3 regions of the Geodermatophilus sp. FMUSA9-8 genome follow, and region 2 is predicted to be linked to each of the others. Evidence: riboswitches for the same ligand, from Rfam matches in the RefSeq annotation. Region 2 holds a riboswitch; each other region holds the start of a gene.

Region 1 (6,661 bases), on a different contig from region 2:
ATCTCCTGTGCGGACTCGGTCAGTGTCACGCGGATTTCCTGCGGCTGGGTGAGCTGTCCGGCTTGGTCGAAGAGGTAGACCATGAGCGTGTTGGGCCCGGTGGCGGCTGGGTCGACGGTGATCTGCACCGAGCCGGCCGCCGAGGAGCCATCCTCCCCTTGCAGCGGCAGGGTGACGTCCACCGACTCGGCGACCTGCGACCGGGCCGGCGGGGTGCCCACGAGCACCGCCGACAGCGCCAGCACGACAGCGCCGATGACGACCTCGACCAGCACCGAGCGCCGTAAGGCACCCAGGTCCGCCGTCGCCGCCTCCACCTCGACCGGGCGCCACGTCGCCGCGGTGTGTGGGGCCACCGTGTCCCCGGCCTCGGCGCTGAAGGCATGGGCGGTGACCCGGCGACCACCGGGGCGGTTCCGGGGAATCCCCAGGTGTTGCAGCACCCACGCCCGGGAGATCCCGGCCGCAGCCAGCAGCAGCAGCACGAGCGCCAACTTGGCGACCAGCAGCCAGCCGTACGTGGTGGTCACCAGCGCGACGGGTGATCCGACCTCGCGGACCGACTGGAGGATGCCGGTGACGACGAGGGTTACGACTGCCCCGAACGCCAAGCGGGAGTACTTGGGCAGCGCGGCGGCCAACGCCGCCGCGGGCACGCCGGGTCGCACCACACCGGTCAACAGTGCGGTCAGGCCGCCGAGCCATACGGCCATCGCCGCGACGTGCACGGCCGTGATCGGCACCGCGAGCGCGGGCAGCGGGCCGGCGACGGGGTGACCGACGGCCGCCGTCGTCAGCACCAGTCCGGCAGCCGGAAGCGCTGCGACGGCGATCAGTGCTGCCGGCGGGCGTGTCCCCCGGCGCCAGATCACCGCCAGCGCCGCTGCCAGGAGCAGCGCGCAGAGCCCGCGCAGCAGCAGCGTGAGACCGAACGCGGAGGAAGTCGTCGCCGCCAGGACGGAGGGATCGAGGAGGGAACCGAGCCCGGTGCCAGCGGCGTAGGGGCCCTGGAGCAGGAACGTCAGCAACCCGCCGAGGACGACCGCGGCCAGGCCGGTCGAGGTGAGCCGGCGCATCAGCGGCACGGCCCAACCGGCCGGCCAGCAGACCAGCAGGAACACCGGGACGCCGAGTCCGAGCGCCACGCCCGCAAAGCCGAGCCATCGGGCGGCCGGGAGGGCGCCGGCCACCACCGAGTCGACGTCCTGCGCGCCAGTGACTGCCGGCGGCGCCACGAGCTCGCCGTCACCGACCACGAAGGCGTAGGCGCCGGCGATGGGGTGGGAGTCCTCCGAGACGACTCGGTAGGTCACCACGTAGCTGGCGTCCGAGAGGTCACCGCGCAGCGGGATGGTCACAACCGCGCCGGCCACCGTTGCCCCGGTGTCCACGCGCTCCCCGCCCGGTGCCAGCACCCGTGCGTACCCGGCGCCGAGCTCCACCGCTTCGGTGAATTCCAGTCTGACCTCGGAGGGCGCGGCGGACAGCCGGGCCCCATCGGCGGGTGTCGTGGTGGCGAGGGTGGCGTGTGCCGATGCCGGCCGAGCCGTGACCACGTCGACGAGCACGCCACCGGTGACCGCACCGACCAGCAGCATGACCACGGCGAACATGCGCCTCATACCCACGCCTCCCTCAGGGACGCGGCGGAGCGCCAACGTCGGCGTCCCCGCCAGGCCACGGTCGCCACGAGCCCCACCCCGACGAACATCAGGACGTGCAGGACCGCGCGCTCGACGTGCACCCATCCCGCGTCCAGGTCCGACAGGGTGAGCGCCGCCAGGAGCGCGCTGAAGCTGGCGAGGAACGGGAGCGCCCCCGCCGCCAGCCGCGGTGCGGCGGCCACCGCGAGGAAGGCCACCGCCACGGCGAGGTTCCACGCTCCGGTCTCGTGCGCCATGTGTACCGGCGCGCTCATGGCGCCGGCGCCCCGCTGCAGCGCCGGCCAGGCCAGCCCGGCCTGAGCCACCCCGATGGCCAGCAGGGCCAGCCGCAGGGCGGTGCCGAGCACTCGGCGTCTGACGGCGGCCGCCGTGGCCGGCGACGACGGTAGGGCCGCCAAGATGGCCACCGTCAGATCGGGCACTTGTTGTGCCGGGGTGATCCGCACCCGGCGGGTGACCTGCGCGACCAGGCTGCTCCAGGCGGCGCAGGCCGCGCAGGTCGCGAGGTGGCGATCGAGCGCGGCGACGGGCATCCCCGGTGACTCACCGTCGAGCCGCGCCGAGATCGCCTCACGGAAGCCGGCGCACCGCCCGCCTGGGTCATCGCCGCTCATCGCGCTCGACCTCTCTACGTACCGGATCCGTCAGCGATTCGTCATCGCCGCTGGCTCGAGGCGCGTCGTCGCCAGAACCACAGCACTCCGGCGAGCACCACAGCCACCACGACCACTCCGGCGACGATCCACCCGGTGGCCGAGGAGTCCTCGGTCGTCACAGCCGCCGCCTCCTGCGGGGCAGACGAGGTGGTGTCTGCCCCGGCCGACGGGCTGGTGGCCGTCGGCGTGGCGGCCGGAGTGCTGGGCGCCGTCGTCGTCGGGGCAGGGGGTGCGGGAGCGACGGTGATCGCCGGCGCCGGCTGTTCGGGGTTGGGGTTGGCGTCGGTGGGCAGCTCAATCCAGGCGTCCTCGCGGCCGTCGGAATAGCGCAGCAGGGTCTTGAACGGCAGTTCGGTGCTGTCGCGCGGGAGCATGTCGATCGTGATGCCGTACTCCAGGTCGACCCCCGATCCGATGTTCGGGCCGCTCACCTCGTAGCCGTCGGGGGTGGCCGTCAGGGCCCAGCCGCCCGGACCGGAGGCCAGGGACACCGTGGCCGGGTCGATGCCGGAGGGCAGCTGCGTCTTCACCCCGACGATGCCGGCGGTGGTCGACTCGGCCTCCGCGAGGAACGAGACGGTCACCGGCCCGGTGCCGGCCTGTGCGCCCTCGGCGGTGGCTTCGACGTGGGCGCCGGCCGGGGCCTGGCCCACGAGGAGGAGGCCGAGGCTGCACACCGCCACGGTCGCGGCGCGTCGTATGAGACGAGTGGAGTAGTCAGTCACGGTTCATTGGTCGTCGCCGGCGGCCGTGGAGTTCCCGTCCTCGTCAAGATCGCGATCTACGACCGGTCTGTGGGTCAGCAGCCGAGGCTGATGCCGCGCGCGGCCAGCCACGGAGCGGGGTTGACCCGGTTCTGGTACAGCCCGCCGGTGTGCGTCTCGATGTGCAGGTGCGGGCCGGTGGACTGGCCCCGGTTGCCCACCTCGGCGATCTGCTGGCCGGCGGCCACCGTCTGGCCCGCGGTGACGAAGTACTGGTTGATGTGGCCGTACACGGTGATGGTGCCGTCGGGGTGCTGGATGTAGACGGCCAGCCCGAAGCCGTTGGCCGGGCCGGCCTGGAGGACCACGCCGCCCTCTGGAGCGAAGATGGGCGTGCCGATGGGGGCGGCGATGTCGATGCCGTTGTGGTTGGTGCCCCAGCGGCTGCCGTAGCAGGAGGTGACCCGGCCGTTCACCAGCGCGCCCGCCCCGGCGCTGGCCTGGGCGAGCTGGGTGCGCTGCTGCTGTTCCCAAGCGGCGATCGGATCGGGGGCGCCTCGGGCGGCGAGCAGCCGGGTCTCGGCGTCCTTGAGCTGCTGCTCCAGGCCGGCCTTCTCCGCGGCGGCCGCGTCGTAGGCCTGCTGCGATGCCGCGAGCTGGGCCTGGGCGGCCGCGTCGGCCTCGGCCGCGGTGCGCGCGGCCGCGTCGCGCTCGGCGACCGCGGCCCGCGCCGCCCGGTCGGCTTCCTCCTGGCGCTGCCGAACGGCCTCGGATGCCTCCAGTCGGGCGGCACGGTCTTCGCCGAGCAGGTCCATGGTGGCTGCGCGCTGCAGCACCTCCTCCGGACCGGCCGCATCCAGCAGCAGGGCAGCATCGCCCAGGGGGGCGGATCCCATGAACGCCTCCCGCCCGAGGGCGGCGACGTCGTTCTCTGCCTGCGCGGCGGCCGCCTGTGCGGCCTCCAGCTCGGCGGTGGCCGTAGCCGCGGCCACCTGGGCCGCGGCGAGGTCGGCCTGCGCGGCACGGGACGCGTCCGCGGTGGCCTCGGCCTCGACCGTCGCTCGCTGCAACTCCTCCTCGGCCATCGCCAGGCGCTGGTTGATCCGCTCGATCTCGACGGGGAGACCGTCGCCGGCGGACTGGCCCTGCCCCGCGACGACCGGCGCCGCGACCGCTGACGGCAGCCCGCCACCGGTGAGGAGCGCCGCGACCGCCACGGCGGAGACCAGGAGGTGCCGCAGGCGACGGGCCGGGCCGCGGTGGAGCCGGGCGTGCGCCGAGTGAGGAACAAGAAGGGTGCGGCAGGCGCGGTTGTGCAGGGTCGCCAAGACGGCGGCTCTCCGTTCTTCCTGACCGCCTACCGGGTTAGCTGACGGGTTCGGGCTGGAAGACGCCCTACCTGGAGCGCACGCAGGCGCGCCGCCAGGATTCACCCCAGGGGATCGGTGGGTCCCCGGTCCATCCGGCCAGTGGCACGGACGGTTCGGCGAGGTCCGTTCGAGGCCCTCGGGTTGAGGAGCACGGCTCAGCCGGACCGGACGGAACGGTAATACGAAGCAGCTTAGTTGTCACGGTTGGGTAACGACTCGCTCCGCACGCGCGCGTTCGCGCGCATGGAGCACCTCGTTGCACTTGACGGGCCACCGAGGGTGGGTGCCGCCGCCCTCGACGGCCGGCTGGTGCGTCATCTCCAGTCGACCGCCGGCATCACCTGATTGCAGATAGGCCGAGGTGAAGGCTGCGACGGCGGGGCCAGGGATGGGTGGCCGCGCCGCGCCGCCGCCAGGCGTCGACGCCACCAAGGTGCCGGACGCCGACACGTCATGGCGACGCGGTGGACGTGCCCCGTTCCGAGACGTCGCCGCAGGAAGGCAGCCCGTTTGAGACCAGGTTCACACCCCCGCTGATGCCGAGGCTCACGGGGGCGATCAGGTGGAGAGGCTAAGCCTCACCGTTGCTGCCACCGGAAGCTGCCTCCTCGGGCGGGCGGTCGCTGCCGAACTCACACAAACTCATCCCGACGCAATCCCGCCTGTCGACGTGTCGCCGAGCAAGATCGCGCCCTAGGCTCCGCGTGCCCGCGCGGAGCCAGGCCGCTTTCCTTCACCGAGGCGTCGCCGATGTCGGCCGCGAGGCTGCGGGACCTGCTCGGTTGCCTCGACGGTGCGTGGCGATCACGAACCCGCATAGGACCGCCATCGCGGCGGCCGACACCAAGGACGCCACGTCGAGCAGGTCGAGCCAACTGCCACCCCGCTGGAGCGGCCGGAGCGGGGAGATCAAGCGCGTGAAGACGAGGCCCAGCACCGTGAGTCGGCAAAGGAGGGAGGCGGCCACGTAGACGGACGATGTGTCCCGGATTAGCAGCAGCAGACCGAGCAAGAGCAGACCGGCCACGCAGAGCACAGAGACGACGCCCCGGTAGATCGCCTCGTTCCACTGCGCGGGGATCACTGGAACGTAGGCGGCGGCGGCGACGATCCCAGCCGCCGCAGCTGGCCACCGCAGCCGTGAGCGCAACGCCGGGCTGTCGGCGAGCGAGCCCAGCCAGTGGGGCAGCGACGGAGGTCGGATCATCGTCGTCAGTTCCTCGGGTTTCGTTCAGCGTGGACGGGACCACTGTGGCGCGGCTGGCCGGTTCACCGACCAACTCCGACCAACGTAACTACTACTGCCGTGAGGTCAGGACCGACTCTCGCCGGGGCGGCAGCCGCGCAGCCGACCGGCACCGTCAGGACGGGCCCCGGCTCCGTCCCTCGGGGGCCACTGCCCGTCCCGGGCACCGCCATCTACGGTCCTGCCCACCCGGGGGACGGCGTGGACGTCGCCGGACGGATCCACCGGACAGCTTGTCGCCCTGACCGCGACTCCGGTGCCGCGCTTCTCCCCGCCGAAGCCGCCGACCCGACCTGCCGGGCTTACGCCGTCCGAGCGTGCGACTGCTGGCGGCGCTCAAGGTTGTCTCGACATTCGACGACAACAGAAGGGACAGGCGTGGACGGAGGCCGCCCCGTCCGGCCGGTCTCCTGCGCGAGTGTTCCGCGTGTTGTCTTTGTTACGGAGGGTAACGCTGGGACGCTGCGCCAGCTCTTCCACGCGACACCCCTCTTCCCCAGGGAGCAACATGCTGTCGAGCCGCCCGGACGCCTCGCGGTTCACCGAATCGGGAGGCGTCCGCCGCCCGTGGGTCGCACCCGGTGTGCTGCGGACCGCGCTCGTCGGCGCGCTGAGCGGTGCGCTGTTGCTCGGCAGCACGGCTGCGGCCGTGGCCGTTCCAGCACCGCCGCCGAACCCCAGCGACACCGAGATCGGCGCCGCGCAGTCCGCGCAGGACGCCGCCGCCGCCGAGGTGGGCCGGATCGCCGCGCTGGTGGCTGCCGCCCAGGTCGAGCTGGAGCGCGTCACGGTGCAGGCGGAGGCGGCCAGCGCGGCCTACCTCGCCGCCGAGGAGGCCCTCCAGCAGGCTCAGGCGACCGCCGAGCAGACCGCCGCCCAGTTGCAGGCCGCGTCGGACGCCATCGACGCGGCCGTGGCCCGCCTGGGCACGTTCGCCCGCGACAGCTACATGAACGGCAGCACCTTGACCACCACCGCGGCGCTGCTGGACTCCGCCGGTCCCGGCGAGCTGATCCAGCGG
Region 2 (6,661 bases):
GCATGCACGGCAGGCCGGCGCCGCTCATGACGCAGTAGGCGGCGCCGTGCCGCTCGAGCAGCGCGAACACGGCCTCGTCGTGCCAGCTCGGGTGCCGGAACTCCACGGCGACCCGCATCCACGGCGGCACCAGCGACAGGAAGTACGCGAGCCGGGCGTCGTCCCGCGCCGCCGCCGGATGCAGCTGGACCAGCAGCACCGCCCGCCGGGGGCCGAGCTCGTGCCAGGCCGCGGCCATCCGCTCGACCCACGCCTCCGGGCCGTACAGCCGCTTCGCGTGGGTGAGCCCGCGCGGGGCCTTGACCGACATCTGGAAGCCCTCGGGCAGCCGGCGCCGCCACGAGGCGAAGGCGGCGGTGCACGGCCAGCGGTAGAAGCTGCGTTGAGCTCCACGGTGCCGAACCGGCGCACGTAGTGCGCCAGCCGGTCCCGCTGCGGCGTCCCCGGCGGGTACAGGACGCCGTCCCAGTGGTCGTAGCTCCACCCCGACGTGCCGACGTGGACGGCCACCGGCGGGCTCAGGCCCCGCGGCGGAGGCCCGCCAGCCGCGCGGCGCCGGCCAGCACCCGCCCGTAGGAGCCGGGCGCGAGCCGCACGAGGACGTCGGGCACGACGGCGCTGGCGCCGATGAGCAGCCGCGGGCGGCGGCGCTCCACGGCCTCGACGATGCGCCGCGCCGCGCGGTCGGCCGGGTAGCGCAGCAGCCGGGAGAACTCGGCGGTGCCCCGCGCGGCCTCCGCGGGATCGACGCCGCTGCCCAGCCGCGCGGTCTCGGCGATCCGGGTGGCGATGCCGCCGGGGTGCACGCTGGTGACGCCCACGCCGTCGTCCGCGAGTTCGTGCCGCAGCGCCTCGGCGAAGCCGCGGACGGCGAACTTGCTCGTCGCGTAGGCCACCTGCCCGGCCGGCGCCATCAGCCCGAACAGGCTGGACACGCACACGACGTGCGCGCCGGGATGGGCCCGCAGCGTGGGCAGCAGGGCGTGGGTGAGCCGGACGGCGGCGCGCAGGTTGACGTCGAGGACCCAGTCGAACTCCTCGAGGGTCACCTGGTCGAAGCGGCCGGCCAGCGCGACGCCGGCGTTGTTCACGAGCAGCGTCGTCGCCGGGTGGTCGCGGACCAGCGCGTCGGCGGCCGCGCGCACCTGCCCGTCGTCGGCCAGGTCGGCGACGACGGTGTCCACGGCCCGCCCCGGGGAGGCCGCCCGCACCGACGCGGCGACGCGCTCCAGCCGGTCGCCGTCGCGGTCGAGCAGGACGAGGTCGGTGCCGCGGGCGGCCAGCTGCGGCGCCAGGGCCGCGCCGATGCCGCTGGCGGCACCGGTGACGACGGCGGTGCCGGTGAAGTCGTAGGGGCGCACGCCGCGGACGCTAGCCGCCGGGGGTCAGGGCAGCCGCCAGACGGTGGTGCGGCGCAGGCCCGGCCCCTCGGTCTCGGGGACGTCGAGGGCGAGCACCGGCTCCAGCCGCTCGTGCGGCAGGTAGGGGCGGCCGGGGTCGCCGACCAGCACCTCGCAGCCGCGGGCGCGGGCCCGGTCGAGGAAGGGCAGCACCCGCTCGGTCATCTCGCGGTCGTAGCAGACGTCGCCGGCCAGGACGACGTCGACGGCAGGCGGCTCGCGGTCGAGCACGTCGCCGGTGACGCTGATGCCGGCCACCCCGTTGAGGCCGGCGTTGACGCCGACCGCCGTCCGCGAGAACGGGTCGACGTCGCTGGCGAGCACGTGCCGGGCGCCGGCGAGCACCGCGGCGATCGCGACCAGGCCGCTGCCCGACCCGAGGTCGAGCACGCGGCGGCCACCCACCGGCACCGCGCCGTCGAGCACCGCGCGGGCCAGCGCCTGCCCGCCCGGCCAGGCGGCCGCCCAGAACGGCGGCGCCTCACCGGCGCCGCCCGCGGCGACCTCCATGGCCTCCCAGAGGGCGACGACGTCGTCGGCGACGTGCAGCCGCACCTCCGGGACCAGCGACGGACGGCGGACCTGGGTGTGCGCGCGGACGAAGCCCGCGGGCACGACCCGGGGACCGGCCTCCGTCACGCGGCGATCAGTACCAGCCGGTGGACTGGGAGTGCGCCCACGCGGCGCACGGGGAGCCGTAGCGCTCCTCGATGTAGATGAGGCCCGCGTCGATCTGCCGGTAGCCGTCGGAGGTCTTGGCGATGCCGGTGCTGGCCCAGGTGGAGTCGAGGAACTGCGGGATCCCGTAGGCGGTGCTGCTCGGGTTCTGCGCGTTGGGGTTCCAGCCGCTCTCCTTGCCCCACAGGCTCTCGAGGCAGGAGAACTGCTCGCCGCTGCCGACCTTGCTCATCGCGTACTCCTTGAAGGAGCCGCGGGCGGCCGGGGCGGCGGAGGCGGCCGGCGCCGGGGCGGCGGCGGAGGTCGACTGCTGCTGGGCGGCGGCCGCGGCGGCCTGCTCCGCGGCGGCGGCCTCGGCGGCGGCGCGGGCGGCGGCCTCCTCGGCGGCGCGGCGGGCGGCCTCCTGCTCGGCGGCGATCCGCGCGGCCTCCTCGGCGGCGCGGCGGTCGAGCTCGGCCTGGTCGGCGGCGGCCTGGGCCTGCGCGGCGGTGGTCTCGTCGGCCGAGCGCTGGCTGCGGGAGGCGGCGAGGTCCTCCAGCGGCGCGAGGTCGGTCTCCTCGACGGCCGGCGCGGACGCGGCCGGCTGCTGCGGGATGCCGAGCTGCTCGGCCACGCTCACCGAGGCGCTGACGGTGTCGGTGCCGGCGGAGGCGGCGGGGCTGCTGGTGGACAGCACGCCGACGACGAGCGCGCCGGCGGCCGCGGCGCCGAGCAGCAGCGCGGGGCGGCGGGGGCCGAGCAGCGGGGAGCCGCGGCGGACCCTCGCGGGCCGGACGGCCTCGAGGACGGCGGTGTCGGTTCTCTCGACGGCGGGGCTCTCGACGGCGGTGCTCTCGACGGCGGTGCTCTCGACGACGCTGGCCTCGACGGTCGCGGGCGCGTCGGCGGCGGAGGTGCGGGTACGGGAACGCATGAGGGGGTGGGTGCTCCGAGGGAGAGTGCGCGGTCGCCCGGGGTTCGGGCGGTGCCACGCGGTCTGGCGGATGTCGCGGTCCACGGGTCCCGGCGGGGGGCCGGGAGCGGGCAGGTGGGAGCCGGCGTCAGGCGGACGCGGGGGCGCGCAGCGCGCGCACGGCTGCACCTGCGGGCCGGGGAGGCCCGGAGGCGGGCATGCGGAGACTCTCCGTTCCTTCCGTGGCCGCCTACCGGGTTAGCTGACGGGTTCGGGCGGGAAGAAGCCCTACGCACCAGGCGAGCGGTCGCTCGCCGGGGTGCGATTCACCCCAGGACTGCGGTGGGTCCCCGGCTCGCGACCGCGGGTGCGGACGCGACTCGGCGGCGTCCGGTCAGGCTCCCCGGGTGGGGACGAGACGACCGACCGGACGCGGTCACGGTAGGCGTCGTTACCGGTCCGTGACAACACGGGACCGGAGATGTGCGTGGGACGGCCGGGACCGGCGGGGTGCCCCGGGACCCCGCCGGGCGGCCGTCCGCGCCGGTCAGGAGGCCGCCGCGACCTCGGGCCGGCTGCCGCCCTGCAGCACCGTGAGCTGCGACGCATCGCCGTCCGCGGGGGCGGCCGCGCCGTCCCCGGAGCCGCCTCCTGCGCCGCTGCCGATGCCGGCCTCCCGGCGGTCGGCGAGGACGGCGACGTCGTCGGGCAGCGCCCCCGCGACCACGGCGAGCGCCTCGTCGAGCTGGCCGGTCAGCCGGCGCAGCCACCCGCGCGCCTGCTCGCAGCGCTCGAGCAGCGGGCCGAGCTCGGACTCCAGCGCGCGGCGACGCTCGGCCGCCTCGGCGTCGGCACGCGCCCGCCCCTCGGCGGCCTCCCGGTCGAGCCGGTCGCGCTCCTCGGCGGCCGCGCGGCGCAGGCCCTCGGCCTCCCGGCGGGCCGCCTCCAGGACCGCCGCGGCCTCCGACCGGGTCTGGTCGCGCAGCGCCGTCACCGCCTCGCGCATCTCCGCGACGCCGGACAGGCGCGCCGCCGCCTCGGTCCGGGCGTCGTCGAGGACCTGCCGGGCCTCCTCCTCGGCGGCGGAGAGCAGCGCCGCGGCCTCCTGCTCCGCGCGCTCGCGGAGGGCCTGCGCCTCCTCCGGGCCGGGCGCGGCGTCCCGCTCGCGGACGAGCGAGGTGAGCCGGGCGCGCGCCGCCTGCAGGTCGGCCGAGACGGCGGCGTAGCGGGTGAGCAGGTGGTCGTTCTCGCGGCGCAGGACGAGCACCTCGGTCTCGGCCCAGTCCACGTAGGCGTCGACCTGGCCGCGGTCGTAGCCGCGGACGGCGCCGGTGAACACCGGGGCCGTGCCGAGGAGGCCGTCGAGGCCGCTCCCCGGCCGGGGCCCGGCCCCGCCCTCCGCCCGCTGCTGGGCGGTGCCCTCGTCCTGCTGCGCCATCCCGGTTCCCCCTCGGTGCCCGTCCGACCCGGCCCGCCCCGGCGCGCCGGAGACGGTGATCACAGGCTCCCACCGCCGCTGCCGCGCGGGAGGGCGCCGCGGGCCCCTCCGGAGTGGGCACATCCGGCCGTGCCGGACCGATCACCCGGAGCGACGGGGAGGTCACGGCGCGGTCACGCGGGCCCGGGAATGCCTGGGGGCTCCTGGTGTTGCACGCGGTACCGTAGTTGCGCTCTCAACTAGATGGAGGACGAGATGCAGTTCGGGATCTTCACGGTCAGCGACATCACGACCGACCCCACGACCGGCCGCACGCCCAGCGAGGCACAGCGGATCCAGGACGTCGTCACCATCGCGAAGAAGGCCGAGGAGGTCGGGCTCGACGTCTTCGCCCTGGGCGAGCACCACAACCCGCCGTTCTTCTCGTCCTCCCCCACCACCACGCTGGCCTACATCGCCGCGCAGACCAGCCGGTTGCAGCTGTCGACGTCGACGACCCTGATCACCACCAACGACCCGGTGAAGATCGCCGAGGACTACGCGATGCTGCAGCACCTCGCCGGCGGCCGCGTCGACCTGATGATGGGCCGCGGCAACACCGGCCCGGTCTACCCGTGGTTCGGCCAGGACATCCGCAACGGCATCCCGCTCGCCGTCGAGAACTACGCGCTGCTGCGCCGGCTGTGGGACGAGGACGTCGTCGACTGGACCGGCCGGTTCCGCACCCCCCTGCAGGGCTTCACGTCCACGCCGCGGCCGCTGGACGGCGTCGCGCCGTTCGTCTGGCACGGCTCGATCCGCAGCCCGCAGATCGCCGAGCAGGCCGCCTACTACGGCGACGGCTTCTTCTCCAACCACATCTTCTGGCCGAAGGAGCACACGCAGCGGATGGTCGAGTTCTACCGCTCGCGCTTCGAGCACCACGGCCACGGCCGCGCCGACCAGGCGATCGTCGGCCTCGGCGGCCAGGTGTTCATGCGGAAGAACTCGCAGGACGCCGTCGCCGAGTTCCGGCCCTACTTCGACGAGGCTCCGGTCTACGGCCACGGCCCGTCGCTGGAGGACTTCTCCCGCGAGACGCCGCTGACCGTCGGCTCCCCGCAGCAGGTGATCGAGCGGACCCTCGGCTTCCGCGACTACGTCGGCGACTACCAGCGCCAGCTGTTCCTCGTCGACCACGCGGGCCTGCCGCTGAAGACCGTGCTCGAGCAGCTCGACCTGCTCGGCGAGGAGGTCGTGCCGGTGCTGCGCCGCGAGTTCGCCGCCCTCAAGCCCGCGCACGTGCCCGACGCCCCCACCCACGCCTCGCGCGTCGCCGCGCGCGGCGGCGCGGTCGACCCGACCGTGCACGCCGCCGGCGACGACGTCACCGGGCGCACCGCCGAGGAGGTCCCCGCATGACCACCCGCACCGGCACCACCAGGACCCTGGCCGTGGTGAGCGCCGGGCTGTCGACGCCGTCGTCGACCCGGCTGCTCGCCGACCGGCTGACCGCCGCGACCGTCGCCGCCCTGCGCCAGCGGGGCGAGGACGCCACGGTGGAGGTCGTCGAGCTGCGCGAGCACGCCCGCGACCTCGCCGACGCCTTCGTCACCGGCTTCCCGAACGCGGCGCTGCGCGCGGCCATCGAGACCGTCACCGGGGCCGACGGCGTCGTCGCCGTCACCCCGGTGTTCACCGCCTCCTACAGCGGCCTGTTCAAGTCCTTCGCCGACGTGCTCGACAAGGACGCGCTCACCGGCAAGCCGGTGCTCCTGGCGGCCACCGCGGGCACCGCGCGGCACTCGCTGGTGCTCGAGCACGCCATGCGGCCGCTGTTCGCCTACCTGCGGGCGGTGACCGTGCCGACGGCGGTGTTCGCGGCGAGCGAGGACTGGGCCGGCGGCGACGGCACCAGCGCCGAGCTCAGCGGCCGGGTCACCCGCGCGGCCGGCGAGCTGGCCGACCTGGTCACCGGGCGCCCGGCGTCGGCCCGCCCGGCGGACCCCTTCGCCGACGTCCCCTCCTTCGAGCAGCTCCTCCGGGGCGAGGCATAGGAAGCTCTACGCACGTCCTGGACCCCAGGACGTGCGTGGAGCTTCCTATGCCTGAGCCGTCTCCGACGGGGGTGCCGAGCCGCCCTGGGGCGCCGCGGCCGTCATGAGCGCGACGATCTCCGCGCGGTCGGCGGCCGAGGGCAGCCCCCACCCCGGCTCGTAGCCGAAGACCTCGCCGAGCGGGGTCGACGCCGTCCGCCCGGTGAGCACCTCCACC
Region 3 (6,661 bases), 210 kb from region 2:
CCAGCGCGGCGGGCAGGGCGACGGTGCCGAGTGCCGAGTCCATGGGCGACCTCCGGGACGGCCGCGGCGCCGTTGCCGCGGAACTGTGCGGATCGTGGCCGACGGGAGGCCCTGAGGCGAGCCCCCTCCCGTTCGGGCCACCCGGGTGGTCGAGGCCTGTGACCGGGGTCGGTGGTTGGGGACGGTGCCGTCCGGGCACCCCTGCTGGAGCGCTCGCGGCGGCTCAGCCGTCGCCGGGCCGCTCCCGGGGGGAGTCGACGGAGGCGGGCAGCCGGCCCGCGCACGCGGACGGGACGGAGCACGGGACGTGACCTCGCTGGGCACCGGGCGGCAGACGCTGGGGGACCGCTACCAGCTGCAGGAGCCGATCGCCAGCGGCGGCATGGGCCAGGTGTGGCGCGGCCGCGACGTGCTGCTGGAGCGGCCGGTCGCGGTCAAGGTCCTGCGCAGCGAGTACGCCGACGACCCGGTGTTCCTCGAGCGCTTCCGCTGCGAGGCCCGGCACGCCGCCGCGCTGAGCCACCCGAACATCGCCGCGGTCCTCGACTACGGGGAGACCCGCGACGCCGACACCGGCGAGTCCCTCGCCTACCTGGTGATGGAGCTGGTCGAGGGGGCGCCGCTGTCGGCGCTGCTGTCGGCCGACGGCCCGCTGGAGCCCGGCGCCGCCCTGTCGGTGCTCGAGCAGACGGCGGCCGGTCTCGCCGAGGCGCACCGCGCGGGCCTCGTGCACCGCGACGTCAAGCCGGCCAACATCCTCGTGCGCCCCGACGGCGGGGTGAAGCTCACCGACTTCGGCATCGCCTGGTCGGCCGAGAGCGTGCCGCTCACCGGCACCGGGCAGGTCATCGGCACCGCGCGCTACATGTCGCCGGAGCAGGCCGCCGGCGGGCGGGTGAGCCCGGCCAGCGACGTCTACGCGCTCGGCCTGGTCGGCTACGAGTCGCTCACCGGCCACGCGCCCTTCGAGGGCACCAACCCGGTCGCCGTGGCGCTCAAGCAGGTGCGCGAGCAGCCCGAGCCGCTGCCCGAGGACGTGCCGCCGGTCGTGCGCTCCCTCATCGGCGCGGCGCTGGTGAAGGACCCTGCCGAGCGGCCGGCCGACGCCGACGCCTTCCTCACCGCGGTCCAGGAGACCATCGAGGAGACCTCCGGCCCGACCGCCGTCGGGGCGGGCCCGCCGACCGGCCCGGTGCCCGCCCTCCTGCCGGTCGGCGACGACGTGCGGGAGCCGCCCGCCCGGCGCCGCGGCGTCCTGCTGCTGGCGCCGGTCCTCGCGCTGGTGCTCGCCGGCCTGCTCGCCGTGGTGCTGTGGCCCGGCGGCTCGGGCGGCGGGCAGGCCCCGGCGCAGGCCGCCGAGTCCTCGACGCCGTCGGGCGGGAGCGCCGCCGCGGCGTCGTCCGTCGTGCTGACCGCCGGCGACCACGTGGGCCGGCCGGTCGAGGACGTCGCCGCCGACCTCGCCGCCCTCGGCCTCACCGTCGCCCGGGAGACCGAGCAGACGACGGCGGTCGCGCCGGGCACCGTCGCGGCGCTCGACCCCGTCGGCGTCCCGCTGCGGGCCGGCGACCGCGTGACCCTGTCCGTCGCGGCCGCGCCGCCCGCCGCCGGGTCCCCGGCCGGGCCGGTGCCCGCCGAGGACACCGCACCGGCGCGGGAGCCGGCGCCGTCGGACACCGCCGCCCCGGGCAGCGGGTCGGCGACCGCGCCGGCCGCCCCGTCCGCGACCACGCCGCCGGGGCCCGCCCCGTCACAGCCGGCGGACACCGGGGCCGCGCCGTCGGGGGCGGGTGAGTCCGCGCCGGCCGGGTCGGCGCCGGGGGAGTCGGCGCCCGCGCCGGAGGAGTCCGCTCCCGCGCCCTCGGACCCGGTGGAGCCCTCGCCGACGGAGCCGGAGGACTCGGCACCGACGGCCCCGGAGTCGTCCGAGCCGGTGGAGCCCGAGCCGGTGGAGCCCGCGCCGTCGGAGCCCGCGCCGTCGGAGCCGGAGGCCCCCGCGTCGGGGTCGCCGGGGTCCCCGGGCTCGTCGTCCGCCCCGTCGGCGGGCTCGTCCGGTCCGGCGTCGGCGGGTGCGCCCGGCCCGGACGCCGGTGCGGGCGGCTGACCGGCGCCGACTAGGGTCCTCCGCCATGCCGACCAGGTCGCCGGGCGCGCCGGCGGGGACGATCGCGACGCTGGACCTGCCCACCCGCGCGGTCACCGCGCTGACCCGCGCCGGCATCACCGACGTCGTCGCGCTCGCCGGCCTGTCCCGCCGGGAACTGGCCGCCGTCCCGGGCCTCGGGCCGGGACTGGTGACGGCCATCCGCCGGGTCGTGCCCGAGCCGCCGGCGCAGCTGCCGCTGCCCTCCGAGGACGACGGCGGGCCCGCCTCGCCGGAGATCCCGTCCTTCGCCTCGCTGCGCGACCCCCGCCGGCGCACCGCCTTCGACCTGCTGGTGCCCGAGGCCCAGGTCGAGGCCCCGGCCGAGGCCCTCCTCGCGACCGGGGAGGACGCCGGGGCCGCGGGCGCCCCGGAGGACGACGCGGACCCCGGCGACGACGAGCCCGAGCCGGCCCCCGCGTCCCCGCGCGCGACGACCCCCCGGGCGACGGCGCCCCGCCCGGCCGAGTACGCCGACCTGCTCGCCTTTGGCGTCCGGGTGGCCCGGTCCGCCGTCACGCTGCCCGCCCGGCTGGCCGTCTGGTCGGTGCGCACCCAGGCCGACCTCCTGCGCCGCCTGCTGGGCTGACCCGGCACGGCGCGGGCCCACGGCGCAGTCGCACGGGGAACCGGCGACACGCCGACGGCGCGCGCGACGCTCGTCACGCCGGACCGGCGCGAGATTGTCACGGGGCGATAACGACGTCTACCGTGGCGCCGTCCGACCGGTCGTCACGTCCCCGTCCGGGGAGTCCGGGCGGACGCCGCCGAGTCGCCCTCCGGGGCGAGCCGGGGACCCACCGCACCACTGGGGTGAATCCCGCGGGGCCGGACACCGTCCGCCCGCAGGTAGGGCTGCTTCCCGCCCGAACCCGTCAGCTGACCCGGTAGGCGGCCATCGGGAGAACGGAGAGCCGCCGGATGGCGCGCGCCCTCAGCACGACCGCACCACCCCCGCGCCGGCTCCGCCGCACCGGGGTGCGCCCCCGGATCTGACCGCCCCGGCCGTCCCCGACGCCGGTCCCGCGACCGCCCGGCCCCGCCCGGACGCCGGTCGCCGGCCGACCGCGTCCCGCGGACCGCCGGAGCCGCCCGCACATCCGCCCCGCCGTGCCCGCCACCGGGCCGCGAGGCCGCACCCCTGGAGCACAGCCCCGCATGGACGCCCCCACCGCCGAGATCCGCACGCCGGAGCCGGCCGCCCCCACCGCGGAGATCGCCGTCCCCGCCGCGCCCCGCGGCGCCGCCCGGACCGCCCGCCGCGCCGCCCGCCCCGCCCGACCGGCCGCCCGCCGCTCCGCCGTCCGCCGCCCCGGGCTGCTGCTCGGCGTCGCCGCGGCCGGCGCGCTGGCCGCCAACCTGCTGCTCACGCCCGACCCGGCCGCCGAGGCGCAGGCCGGCACGTCGGAGTCGTTGAGCGTCGCCCAGGCGCTGGGGCTGTCGGCCGCGACCGGTCCCGCCGCCACCGAGCCGCAGGCGGTGCAGCCGCAGGACATCGCGGAGCTCGGCCAGGTCGCCGCGAGCCGCGGCAGCCGCGAGGCCGCCGAGACCGCCGCCCAGCAGGCGCAGGCCGGCGCCGACCAGGCCGTCCGCGACGCCCAGGCCGCCGAGGCCGCCCGGCTCGCCGCCGAGGCCGAGGCCGCCCGCGTCGCCGCCGAGGCCGCCGCCGCCGCGGAGGCCGCGGCTGCCGAGGCGGCCGCCGCCGCGGAGGCAGAGCAGGAGTCCGCCGCCGCGTCGTCGTCCGGGTCCTCGTCGTCCGCCTCGTCGTCGGCGTCGTCGTCCGCCACCGGGACGACGGCCTCCCGGGTGGCCCGGATCAGCAACACCTCCGGCCCGGTGCGCTCGGTGGTGCAGGCCGCGGCCGACGCCGTGGTGAGCAACGTGCCCGGCGCCGCCTCGATCACCCTCGGCGGCACCCGGCCCAGCGCGGCCGACCCGGGCGGGCACCCGTCGGGCCTGGCGCTGGACTACATGGTCCTGTCCGACGCCGCCCTCGGCGACGCGATCGTGCAGTACCACATCGACCACTGGTCCGAGCTCGGCGTCGACTACCTCATCTGGGAGCAGCGGATGCTGTCCTCGCCGGGCGGCTCGTGGTCGCGCATGGAGGACCGCGGCGGCGTGACCGCCAACCACTACGACCACGTGCACGTCAACTACCAGGGCTGAGACCCGGAGCCGGTCCGCTCAGGCCGGCAGCCAGCGCACCGGGTCCTCGAGCACCGCGTCGAGGGCCCGGAGCGCCGCGCCCGTGGCCCCCGCGGCCGGCACCGCACCGCCGGCGTCGACCACCGGCCGCCGCCAGCGGGCCGACAGCACCCGGCGGGCCAGGTGCTCCTCCAGGCGCGGGCGCAGCAGGCCGGTGAGCTCGGCGAGGTGCCCGCCGAGCACGACGGTCGGGATGTCGAGGACGTTCACCACCCCGGCCAGGGCCACGCCCAGCGCCCACGCGGCGCCGTCGACCGCCGCCCGCGCGGCCGGGTCGCCGGCCTCCGCGCGGGTGCGCAGCTCGCCGGGGCCGGCGTCGGCGGGCACCCCGGCCGCGGCGAGCAGCGCCAGCCGGCCGGCGTAGCGCTCCAGGCAGCCGGTGGACCCGCACGGGCACGCCGGTCCGGCGGGGTCGACGCAGACGTGCCCGATCTCGCCGGCCCAGCCCGAGCTGCCGGTCATCACCCGCCCACCCAGCACCGCGGCGCCGCCGATGCCGATCTGGCCAGACAGGTAGACGAAGTCGCGGTGCGGCCCGGGGCGCCCCGGCGCGTCCTCGGCGACGCTGCGCGCGGCCAGGTCGGCCTCGTTGCCCAGCGCCGGCACCAGGTCCGCGGGGAGGGCGCCGGCCAGCAGCTCGGCCGGGCACACCCGCGACCAGCGCAGGTTCGGCGCGCGCAGCAGCAGCCCGCGGCCGGCGTCGACCAGGCCGGGCAGCGCCAGCCCCGCCCCGACGACGCGGGTGCCTGCGGGCAGCGCGCCCAGCACGTCGGCGGCCAGCCCGCCCAGCAGCGACAGCGCGGCGGCCGGGTCGCTGTCGCGCAGGTCCTCCTCGCGCAGCCGCTCCGCGAGCACCCGGCCGCGCAGGTCGAGCACCCGGACGGCGACCAGGCCGGCGTCGACCTGCATGCCCAGGCCCGCCGGCCGCGAGCCGGGCGCCAGCGGGGTGGCGGGGCGGCCGCGGCGGGCGGCGGGCCCGCGCTCCACCTCGTCGAGCAGGCCGCCGGCGACGAGGTCGTCGACCAGCCGGGCCGCCGTCCCGCGGGTGGCGCCGAGTGCCGCGGCGACGCCGGCCCGGGACAGCTCGCCGGGGTCCGCGCAGACGGCGCGCAGGACCAGCCCCAGGTTGGTCGCGCGCAGGGTCGACTGCCGGGCACCGCTGGGGGTACGGCCGTCGGACACGGGTTGAGGCTAGCGGCGTCCGTCGTTTATGTTCTACGGCAGCACAAAAGCGGTGGCCCACGTCACCCGGACGAGCACCCCGTGCCCAGCGGAAGGAACCCCATGGCGAACCAGCCCACCCGCGAGGACAAGTTCAGCTTCGGTCTGTGGACCGTGGGCTGGAATGCCCGCGACCCGTTCGGCGAGGCCACCCGCCCGGCGATCGACCCGGTGGAGAGCGTCGAGAAGCTGGCCGAGATGGGCGCCTACGGCGTCACCTTCCACGACGACGACCTGATCCCCTTCGGCACCGGCGACGCCGAGCGCACGAAGATCATCGAGCGGTTCAAGCAGGCGCTGGCCGACACCGGCCTCGTCGTGCCGATGGCCACCACCAACCTGTTCACCCACCCGGTGTTCAAGGAGGGCGGCCTCACCGCCAACGACCGCGGCGTCCGCCGGTTCGCGCTGCGCAAGATCATGCGCAACATGGACCTGGCCGCCGAGCTCGGCGCCAAGACCTACGTCCTGTGGGGCGGTCGCGAGGGCGCCGAGGTCGACGGGGCCAAGGACCTGTCGGCGGCGCTGGACCGCTACCGCGAGGGCATCGACACCCTGGCCCAGTACTCCGAGGACCGCGGCTACGGCCTGCGCTTCGCCCTGGAGCCCAAGCCCAACGAGCCCCGCGGCGACATCTTCCTGCCCACCATCGGGCACGCGATCGCCTTCATCACCACCCTGCAGCACGCCGACCTGGTGGGTGTGAACCCCGAGGTCGGGCACGAGCAGATGGCCGGCCTGAACTACACGCACGGCATCGCGCAGGCGCTGTGGCAGGGCAAGCTCTTCCACATCGACCTCAACGGCCAGCACGGCATCAAGTACGACCAGGACCTGGTCTTCGGCCACGGCGACGTGCTCAGCGCCTTCGCCACCGTCGACCTGCTCGAGCACGGCGGCCCGAACGGCGGCCCTGCCTACGACGGCCCCCGCCACTTCGACTACAAGCCGCTGCGCACCGAGGACCTCACGGGCGTCTGGGAGTCGGCCGCGGCCAACATGCGCACCTACCTGCTGCTCAAGGAGCGGGCCGCCGCGTTCCGCGCCGACCCGGAGGTGCAGGAGGCCCTCGCCGACGCCGCCGTGCCG

Evidence for each region. A riboswitch is a leader RNA that binds a small molecule or an ion and turns the genes downstream of it on or off. The one in region 2 is predicted to bind cyclic di-AMP.
Region 1: linked by a shared signal. The riboswitch ahead of WA616_RS17815 (M23 family metallopeptidase) and the one ahead of WA616_RS03425 (transglycosylase SLT domain-containing protein) in region 2 are both predicted to bind cyclic di-AMP.
Region 3: linked by a shared signal. The riboswitch ahead of WA616_RS02415 (hypothetical protein) and the one ahead of WA616_RS03425 (transglycosylase SLT domain-containing protein) in region 2 are both predicted to bind cyclic di-AMP.

Annotation. Positions count from the first base shown of each region.
Region 1 is NZ_JBAGKE010000009.1:15,231-21,891, reverse strand. Features, by position in the region: gene WA616_RS17830 (copper resistance CopC/CopD family protein) at 1-1,613, opposite strand, end outside; gene WA616_RS17825 (zf-HC2 domain-containing protein) at 1,619-2,278, opposite strand; gene WA616_RS17820 (DUF1775 domain-containing protein) at 2,320-3,003, opposite strand; gene WA616_RS17815 (M23 family metallopeptidase) at 3,120-4,352, opposite strand; cyclic di-AMP (ydaO/yuaA leader) riboswitch at 4,364-4,523, opposite strand; gene WA616_RS17810 (hypothetical protein) at 5,128-5,601, opposite strand; gene WA616_RS17805 (M23 family metallopeptidase) at 6,290-6,661, shown strand, end outside.
Region 2 is NZ_JBAGKE010000001.1:699,197-705,857, forward strand. Features, by position in the region: gene WA616_RS03410 (DUF72 domain-containing protein) at 1-484, opposite strand, end outside; gene WA616_RS03415 (SDR family NAD(P)-dependent oxidoreductase) at 519-1,361, opposite strand; gene WA616_RS03420 (class I SAM-dependent methyltransferase) at 1,386-2,039, opposite strand; gene WA616_RS03425 (transglycosylase SLT domain-containing protein) at 2,047-2,991, opposite strand; cyclic di-AMP (ydaO/yuaA leader) riboswitch at 3,203-3,366, opposite strand; gene WA616_RS03430 (DivIVA domain-containing protein) at 3,518-4,408, opposite strand; gene WA616_RS03435 (LLM class flavin-dependent oxidoreductase) at 4,664-5,809, shown strand; gene WA616_RS03440 (FMN reductase) at 5,806-6,444, shown strand; gene WA616_RS03445 (FMN-binding glutamate synthase family protein) at 6,490-6,661, opposite strand, start outside.
Region 3 is NZ_JBAGKE010000001.1:492,903-499,563, reverse strand. Features, by position in the region: gene WA616_RS02430 (bile acid:sodium symporter family protein) at 1-43, opposite strand, end outside; gene WA616_RS02425 (serine/threonine-protein kinase) at 308-2,104, shown strand; gene WA616_RS02420 (DNA-directed RNA polymerase subunit alpha C-terminal domain-containing protein) at 2,130-2,732, shown strand; cyclic di-AMP (ydaO/yuaA leader) riboswitch at 2,909-3,050, shown strand; gene WA616_RS02415 (hypothetical protein) at 3,302-4,312, shown strand; gene WA616_RS02410 (ROK family transcriptional regulator) at 4,331-5,533, opposite strand; gene xylA (xylose isomerase) at 5,636-6,661, shown strand, end outside.